2 regions of the Congzhengia minquanensis genome follow, and region 2 is predicted to be linked to the other one. Evidence: riboswitches for the same ligand, from Rfam matches in the RefSeq annotation. Region 2 holds a riboswitch; the other holds the start of a gene.
What was found. Region 2 has a riboswitch for ZMP and ZTP ahead of pflB (formate C-acetyltransferase). Riboswitches for the same ligand answer to the same signal wherever they lie in the genome.

Region 1 (4,684 bases), on a different contig from region 2:
AAGCCTTTTGGAATACTTCTCGGAATATTCTCATAAAATCCGCCGCCGGTAATGTGGGAAACCGCTTTTACCGTAATTTTCTCAAACAGCGCCGTCATGGGTTTTACATAAATTTTTGTAGGCGTAAGCAGGGCCTCATCCAAAGATTTCCCGCCCAGTTCCGGTAATGGCTTAGTTAAGTCGTTGTTTTCCACGTCAAAAATGCGGCGCACCAGCGAAAATCCGTTTGAATGTACGCCGGAGGACGGCAGAGCAATGATCACATCGCCCTCTTTTATGGTTTTGTTGTTTAAAATTTTCTCTTTGTCTACAACGCCCACAGAAAATCCTGCCAAATCATACTCATCTTCCGGATAAAATCCGGGCATTTCGGCAGTTTCGCCGCCGATTAACGCACAGCCGGACTGAACGCAGCCCTCTGCTACGCCCTCCACAATCTGTGCGATTTTTTCAGGATAATTTTTGCCGCAGGCAATATAATCTAAGAAAAACAGAGGTTTTGCGCCGCAGCAAATAATGTCGTTTACACACATTGCCACGCAGTCAATTCCTACGGTGTTATGCTTGTCCTGCAAAAAGGCCATTTTCAGTTTGGTTCCCACTCCGTCCGTGCCGCTGACCAAAACGGGATTTTTTATCCCGGAAAGGTCCAATGAAAAAAGCCCTCCAAAACCGCCAATGTCAGACATTGCGTCGGCGGTCATCGTTCTTGCTATATGGTTTTTCATGAGCTCAACCGCTCTGTATCCAGCCGTGATGTCCACGCCGGCAGCCTTGTAGCTTTCACTCTGACTTTTTGTGTTCATAAACGTTGTCCTTTCTTTATCTAAAAATTATTTCTTTTTGCTTTCGCTGATTTTAGTTTCAAACTTGTCCTTGCAGGTAGAACAGGGCATTTCTGTGGGATAGTTTGCGTCGAAGCATGCGCTGCAATAGCCCTCGCCAAGCTTTGAGCCGATTAAAAGCGGTAAATGCTCCGTTTCTAAAAATCCCAGACTGTCCACGCCAATAATTTCTGCAATTTCTTCAACGGTGTGATTGCAGGCAATCAGCGAATCCCTGGAGGGAATGTCTGTTCCATAAAAGCAGGGGTTTAAAAACGGCGGCGCCGAAACCCGCATATGCACCTCTGTTGCGCCGGCTTCGCGAATCAGTTTAATAATTCTTGCACAGGTAGTGCCGCGCACGATGGAGTCGTCCACCAAGACAACCCGTTTTCCCTTAATGTTTTTTGAAATCACGTTTAATTTAATCCGCACCAAATCCTCCCGGGCAGACTGTCCGGGCGCAATAAATGTTCTTCCGATATATTTATTTTTAATCAGTCCAATGCCATAGGGAATTCCAGACTGTTGCGAATAGCCAATGGCCGCGTCAATGCCCGAATCCGGCACGCCAATTACAATGTCTGCGTCCGCAGGGTGTGAAAGCGCCAAGCAGTGGCCGGCCTTAAGCCGCGCGCCATGCACGCTCACGCCGTCGATAACAGAGTCTGGCCGTGCAAAGTAAATATATTCAAAAATGCAGGACCGCTTGGGGCTTTTCCCGCAGTGGTCTTTTAAGCTTTTCACGCCGTCTTTCGAAAAAACAACAATTTCACCGGGCTCAATGTCGCGAATCAGTTCCGCGCCCACAGAATCCAGCGCGCAGGTTTCCGAAGCAACAACAAAGCTTCCGTCCTCAGTTTTGCCGTAGCAAAGCGGATGAAAGCCAAATTCGTCCCGGGCCGCAATCATTTTAGAAGGCGACATCACAACCAAAGAGTATGCACCCTTAATTTTGCACATTGCACGGTTCACCGCTTCTTCAATCGACGGTGCAGTGAGACGTTCTTTTGTGACAATATAAGAAATCACTTCGGTGTCGCTGGTGGTGTGAAAAATGGAACCCTCCAGCTCTAAATCATGCCTGAGCTCATAAGAATTCACTAAGTTTCCGTTGTGTGCCAGCGCCATTCTGCCCTTCACATGGTTCACCACAATGGGCTGGGAGTTTAATCTGTCGTTGGTTCCCGTGGTGCCGTAGCGAACATGGCCCAAGGCCGCGTTGCCCAGGCCCAGCTTCTCAATCACCGGCTTGGTAAACACGTCGTTCACCAGGCCTAAATCCTTATAGGAATGAAACAGACCGTCGTCGTTCACTACAATGCCGCAGCTTTCCTGCCCCCTGTGCTGCAGGGCAAACAGCCCGTAGTAACAGGTGGAGGCAACGTCTTGCCTGTCCGGTGCAAAAATTCCAAATACTCCGCATTCTTCATGAAGCTTTCCCATACAAAATCTCCTTAAAAAAATATTTGCTGATTACTCACCCAAAAGGCGTTTTAAAATTTCGTTGTAAGCGTCTTCCACGCCGCCTAAATCTCTTCTGAAACGGTCCTTGTCCAGCTTCTCCCCGCTGACAGAATCCCAGAACCGGCAGGTATCAGGCGAAATTTCGTCAGCCAGCACGATTGTGCCGTCTTCTGTTTTGCCAAATTCCAGTTTAAAGTCAATCAGTTCAATGTTTGCGTCTTTTAAATAGTCGGTTAAAACCTGGTTCACTTTTAATGAATACTGCGCAATTAAGTCCAGTTCTTCTTTTGTGGCATATTCCATTGCTAAAATGTGATATTCGTTCACCATGGGGTCGCCCAGCTCATCGTCTTTATAACAATATTCTAAAACCGTGCGTTTCATTTTTGTGCCTTCTTCAAGCCCTAAACGCTTCGCCAGCGAACCTGCTGCAATGTTTCTTACAATAACCTCCAGCGGAACAATAGAAACCTTTTTCACCACGGTTTCGCGGTCAGACAATTCCTCCACAAAATGAGTGGGAATTCCGTTTTTCTCCAAAAGCTTCATCAAATGGTTTGTTACGCGGTTGTTAATGGCGCCCTTTCCCATAATTGTGCCTTTTTTCTGGCCGTTAAAAGCGGTGGCGTCGTCTTTGTAAGATACGATGCAGAACCGTTTGTCATCTGTTGCAAATACTTTTTTTGCCTTTCCTTCATACATCTGAACTGTTTTTTCCATGTCTATCTTCCTCCGTTAGTTTTGATATTCTTTTTCGATGGCCGCATTTTTCTCTAAAACCTTTTTTGCATTTTCCTCACGGCTTTTTAAAAGCTTGTCCGCAAGGGCTTTGTCTTCAACGCTTAAAATTTGAACGGCCAAAAGCGCCGCGTTCTGTGCGCCGTCAATGGCAACGGTGGCAACCGGAATTCCGCCGGGCATCTGGACGGTGGAAAGCAGGGCGTCAAGTCCGTCTAAAGTTGAAGATTTTACCGGAATTCCAATAACCGGAAGCGTCGTATTTGCAGCAATTGCGCCTGCCAGGTGCGCCGCCTTTCCTGCTGCGGCAATGATTGCACCAAAACCTTTCTCTCTTGCAGAAAGGGAAAAATCTCTTGCCTCTACCGGGGTTCTGTGTGCAGAAAACACATGCACTTCAAAGGGTACGCCAAAATTTTTTAACGTGTCTATCGCCTTAGACACCACGGGCAAATCGCTGTCGCTGCCCATAATCACTGCAACTTTTTTCATAACCAACTGCCTCCTTGCAATTTTGCTTTTAAAAGTAAACAGGGCGGTCCTATCTGTTTCGGATAGGACTGCCCAGACGGTCGACAAAAAATATTGTTTTTTGCTCCCCTGTGGTAGTCCACGCTCCGTCAGTTGCAAAAAACCGCTCCTTTTTTATACATAAATAAACGAATTATTCATAAATAAAACAAAATCTAACATTATCATTTTAACACTCAGAAAGGCCTGTGTCAAGGCGAATTAAAAAAATCAGAGAGTATGACAATTGGCTTTATTCGATACCGTCTTTTTATAGTAATTTTAAATAATCTATCTTCCGAAAACTTCCTTTATCCTCTCTGTAATCCGGTTTAAATCCTTTTCCTTCACTTCCTCTAACAGCAACGGAATGTACGGCTTTTTATCATTTAATAATTTTGCTAAAAATGCATAGTCCAGCTCGCCTTCTGTAGGCAGGGCATATTTTAAAGCGCCGTTTTCCACCGTAAAATCCTTTAAATGCACCACCGCAATGCGGTCGCCATAGAGGTCAAAAGCCGTTTGAAAAATTTCCCGCTGATTTTTGTAATTGGAATCATCTAAATAATTTACCGGGTCAAAAATGACAAAGATATTGGGCATATTAAGGTCGTCTAACATGCGCTCCATGGTTTGCGGCGAATGAATGGTAAAGATGCTCACCGCCTCAATTCCAATACACACGCCCAAATCCCGGGCATATTCTGCCAGTTCCCGCATAACAGACAGAAAATCCTGATAGTTCTCCTCCGAACGGTTTTTTTCGTGAAAGCTTCCGTCTAAATTTACAGAGCCGGTTTCCGTTCCTATCATGTCTGCACCCAAAAACTTTGCATATTTTATGTGCTCTTTAAACCGGTTTACCTGAACCTGCCGCTCTTGTTTGTCCGGGCAAACCGGATTAATGTAACACCCCAAAACGGATATGCTGATGTTATTTTTATCCAGCGCCTGCTTAATTTTTCGTGCTAAGCCCGGCGAGAACGCCCCGTCTTTTAAGCCTAAATTCGTAATCGATTTAAACAGCGCAAGCTGAATGGTGTGCTTGTCAAACTGCGCAAGCTTCTCCGACAACACCTCAATGTCGCCATATTCTAAATCGTGTGCTCTCATTCCTATCATTTGTAATCAACTTCCTTTCATTT
Region 2 (4,684 bases):
GTTTCCGCAAAGAATCCTTCTCCAGCGCGAAAATCACCGGGCCTGCAATTTTCAGCATGGTGTCAACCCAATACGACCTGACTGTTTCCATAAATTCCGCCTGCTTTCATAAATAATCTGATATGAGCTAGCTTTTACTCTTCCAGATAGCGCAGTGCAATTTTTTCCACGCCGTCCCGCTCCCCTGGTGCTGCAAAATAGTTGTCCGAATTCTCCTTGCTGATTTCTGTTTTTTGTGGATAGGGATAAACCGGGCGGCAAAAATCGTTATCGTCGCCGTTTTGCCGAACGGCATACAGCACCTCAGGCGCAGCGCCTTGCTCCCGCCACGCGACCACAGCGTCCAAGGGGGCTTTTAACACGCCTTCTTCCATATGCTTCACAAATTGCGCCCCCGGCCCCTCTGTGCCGTGGCCCATACCGGGAATTAAAAAATACCGGGCGAAATCCATTGTCTGCATCAAGCCATTTTGATTTTCAATCACCCGTTCATAATAGCTGACTGCATCCTGAAACGGCACAAGCGGGTCTGACGAGCCCGAATACATAATCAGCTTGCTGCCGCGATTTTGAAAGGCGCGCAAATCCGCATTGTTGGCATTCACATGCTTTGCCAGCGCCTTTTGATAGACGTCCATATCACGGTCAAAGTCAAACTTCATGTAATCATAGTCTTTTCCGAACACCCACCGAAACACATAAAACAGCCCCTCTGCACCCTCTAACCTTTGCTGGCTTAAAATTCCCGGAGCGGTAAATTCGCTTCCAAAGGGTATGGGCGTATAAATGCGCTCACCGGTTCTTGGATTTATCGGGCCTTGATAAATCTTTCGCAGGGCCATGACCTGTTCTTCCGTCAGCGACGCATCGTTTTTTCTTGCAAGGCAAATGATCTCTTCCGCGGCTGCCTCATCTGCACGGGGGTCTGGTATAAACGCGTCTGGCTTCACGCTGCCCTTCTTTTTTTGAAACCAATCTACTGCTGTTTTCGTTAAATTTTGAACCTGCTCTTTCGTAAACATATCGCCGCCGTCGGCTGTGTGCATTGCCTGATAGTTCCAAAGAAAATAGGCATGCAGCAGCGTGCGGTTGTTGGCCGGCACCCCGGCGACAATTCCGTCATAGTCGTTCGGATACCGCTGCGCTAATGATAACGCCTGCTGGCCTCCTGTGGAGCAGCCTACAAAATAAGAAAATTCTGCAGATCTGCCATAAAACCGCTCAAGAAGTTCCTTTGACACGGTCGTCATCAAATGGGTGGCGCGGTGTCCGAAATCCGCCCAGCGTTCCGGCTCACCGATTAAATCGTCAACATTTGGCGAAGTGCCCATGTCGGTGTTTGCCACCGCATAGCCTTCCCGTACCCCGTCTGCCAGCGCTTCATAAGAAATCCGCCCGGCGCTTCCGCCGTTTCCCGTGCCTAAAAATCTGCCGTTCCAGTTTTCTGCCGGCAGCCAAAGCTCAGCCCTGATAAACGATACGGGAGACGGCCGCATGACAAAGCGGACAGCGCACAGCTTTGGCAGCCGCTCAAACGTCCTGCCGTCCGGCAGCACTACCGTGCCTTGATCAGTCTGCACCGCTTCAGTAATTTCGCAGTTTTCAATCTTTATGTTTAAAAGTTCATTTATTTTTAACTTTTCCATCTTCGTCCTCTCTCTTTACTCGATGATGGCGGAACAGCAACGGTCTTATTGCATCAATTCCGCTGCTTTTCTTAAATTTTCCACAGCCATTGAAGGCATTCTTCCCAAACCGTCCGGCCCCATGTTCAAAAGGTAATTCACGCCCAAACTGTTCAGCTTTTTCCGGTTTTCCGCTATGGCCTCAGGCGTTTTCCAGTTTTGGTCGTAATACCGAAATCCCCAGCTGTCGTTCATGGTTCCGGCTGTTTCATACAGGCCGTAGGGCGAAAATTTATAGCCGGCAAGGTCGTTCATGTTCTGGCTTTCCAGAGCCTCTTCCGGCGGCTCCTGAGGAATCTCGTTGTCCCCTAAAGACACATAGTCATAAGCCCCGTTGCCAATGCGGGAATTAATCAGGCAATTCGGCTGATAATGCTTTACCAGGTTGTTTAATTCCAGGCTCTGCGCCGGCGAAATGGTGTGGGGCACGTCGAACCAGATTAAACACAAATCTCCGTAACCCGTTAAAATCTCTTCCACCTGGGGCTTAATTTTCTCTGCAAAGCAACGGTCAAAATTCTTTTTTTCCGCATCTTTAAAATCCCATGAATTGTCCCACGACACGCCTGCGCAAGGCTCGTGGTTGGTGTAGCCGCCTCCGTTTGGCTCATGCCAGTCAAGCTCCTGGGAATAATAAAGGCCGAATTTCAGCCCGTGCTTATAACAGGCCTCCGCCAGCTCCGCCGTAATGTCCCGGCCAAAAGGCGTGGCGTCAACCACGTTGAACTTGTCCGCTTTTGAGTGATACATGGCAAATCCCTCGTGATGCTTCGAAGTCATAACAAAATATTGCATTCCGCAGTCCTTTGCCAGACGAATCCATTCCTCCGCATCAAAATAAATTGGATTGAATACACGTGTCAGTTCGTCATACGCGCGGTTGGGGATCGCGCAGTAGGACTGAATCCACTCCGCATACGTTTTGACCCGTGTTCCGCGGTATTCGCCGCCCAATACAGAATACAGCCCAAAATGAACCATCATTCCAAATTCTGCTTTGCGGAACCATTCTTTATTATCCATTTCACACAACTCCTTCATTTTGTTCTATTCAAAAATGACCTTTTGACAAATTTGTCAAAAGGTCATAATCAATTTGGCGGAGAGGGAGGGATTCGAACCCTCGGAACGCTATTAACGTTCACACGATTTCCAATCGTGCGCCTTAGGCCAGCTCAGCCACCTCTCCATGTGCTTTAATCACACAAAAAATATTATAGCAAATCTTTGTGAAAATGTCAAGAAAAATTTGTTGGCGTGCTTCTGGTTTTTGTATATGTATTTCTAAAAATCTTTTGCCTATCCCTTGACAAAGCACAATATATATGGTATCATAATCTGCGTAATACAAGTTTTTGTGTGACTGACGGATGAGTGGAGTTTACCACGGGGAGCACAAAAGTAAAAAATAGCCGACCGTCTGGGCAGATTCACATTTTGTGAGTCTGTTTTTTGTTTACTTAAAAAAGGAGGAACAAACATGATTCAAGCATGGAGGAATTTTCAATCCGGAAACTGGAAAGACACCATTGACGTGCGTGATTTTATCCAGAAAAACTATTCACCTTATGCAGGCGGAGCAGACTTTTTATCAGGCCCCACAGACAGAACGAAAAAATTAAACGAAAAATTAAATAACTTGCTCGCAAAAGAACGGGAAAAAGGCGGCGTTTTAGATGTAGACACAGAAACCGTGTCGTCTTTAGACACGTTTGCCGCAGGCTATCTTGATAAGGAAAATGAGCTGATTGTAGGTCTTCAGACCGACGCGCCCTTAAAGCGCGCGGTGAATCCGTTCGGTGGAATTCGCATGTCCCGCGAGGCCTGTAAAAGCTATGGCTATGAGCTTTCCGATAAAATTGAAACTGAGTTTCAATATAGAACCACCCACAACGACGGTGTGTTCCGCGTGTACACCGACGAAATGCGCCGTGCAAGAAAAAGCGGCGTTATTACCGGTCTTCCCGACGCCTACGGCCGTGGCAGAATTATCGGCGACTACCGGAGGGTGGCGCTTTACGGCGTTGACCGTTTAATTTCAGAAAAAGAAAAGGATAACAACCTTTTGGCGCAAAAGGATATGACGGAAGACACCATTAAACTGCGGGAGGAAGTTTTCCGCCAGATTGACTTTTTAAAACGTTTAAAAACCATGGCCGCCTCCTATGGGTTTGACATCAGCCGTCCTGCTGAAACTGCAAAAGAGGCCATTCAGTGGCTCTATTTCGGATACTTAGGCGCCATTAAAGAACAAAACGGCGCTGCAATGTCCCTGGGCAGAACAAGCACCTTTTTAGATATTTACATTGAACGGGATTTAAACAACGGCTCTCTAACCGAAGAACAGGCCCAGGAATTGATGGACGATTTTGTTATGAAACTGCGCATGGCAAGGCACTTAAGAACCCCCGCCTATAACGAGCTGTTCGGCGGCGACCCCATGTGGATTACCGAAGGCTTGGGCGGCATGGGGGAAGACGGCAGAACTTTGGTTACCAAAAACAGCTTTCGCATGTTAAACACCCTGTTTAACTTAGGCCCGTCGGCAGAACCGAACCTGACGGTTTTATGGTCAAACAGCCAGCCCGAAGGGTTTTCGAAATTCTGCGCAAAGGTGTCTGTAAAAACCAATTCCATTCAATATGAAAACGACGACGTAATGCGTCCCATTTATGGCGACGACTACGCCATTGCCTGCTGTGTTTCCGCCATGAAAGTCGGCAAGCAGATGCAGTTTTTTGGGGCGCGGTGCAACCTGCCAAAGCTGCTGCTTTTAAGCTTAAACGGAGGAACAGACCCCATGAGCGGCATTTCCTTAGGACCGAAAGAAGACGTTTATCCCGAGGAATTCTTAGACTATGATAAAGTAATGGAGCGGTTCCGCCGCTACCGCGCATGGCTGTGCAGGCTTTATGTCAACACAATGAACGTCATTCACTGCATGCACGACAAATATGCCTACGAAAAAATTCAAATGGCCCTGCACGACACCGATGTGG

Region 1: it holds a riboswitch for ZMP and ZTP, as region 2 does, so the genes downstream of both, purE (5-(carboxyamino)imidazole ribonucleotide mutase) here and pflB (formate C-acetyltransferase) in region 2, are expected to answer to the same signal.

What each region holds. Positions count from the first base shown of each region.
Region 1 is NZ_JACRSU010000001.1:1,020,385-1,025,068, forward strand. It holds gene purM (phosphoribosylformylglycinamidine cyclo-ligase) at 1-806, opposite strand, end outside; gene purF (amidophosphoribosyltransferase) at 834-2,270, opposite strand; gene purC (phosphoribosylaminoimidazolesuccinocarboxamide synthase) at 2,301-3,011, opposite strand; gene purE (5-(carboxyamino)imidazole ribonucleotide mutase) at 3,027-3,521, opposite strand; ZMP/ZTP riboswitch at 3,585-3,667, opposite strand; gene H8698_RS04875 (sugar phosphate isomerase/epimerase family protein) at 3,831-4,661, opposite strand; gene H8698_RS04880 (sigma factor-like helix-turn-helix DNA-binding protein) at 4,679-4,684, opposite strand, start outside.
Region 2 is NZ_JACRSU010000003.1:164,990-169,673, reverse strand. It holds gene H8698_RS08590 (DUF2264 domain-containing protein) at 1-91, opposite strand, end outside; gene H8698_RS08585 (tannase/feruloyl esterase family alpha/beta hydrolase) at 135-1,646, opposite strand; gene H8698_RS08580 (alpha-L-fucosidase) at 1,692-2,708, opposite strand; tRNA gene H8698_RS08575 (tRNA-Ser) at 2,783-2,874, opposite strand; ZMP/ZTP riboswitch at 3,035-3,118, shown strand; gene pflB (formate C-acetyltransferase) at 3,166-4,684, shown strand, end outside.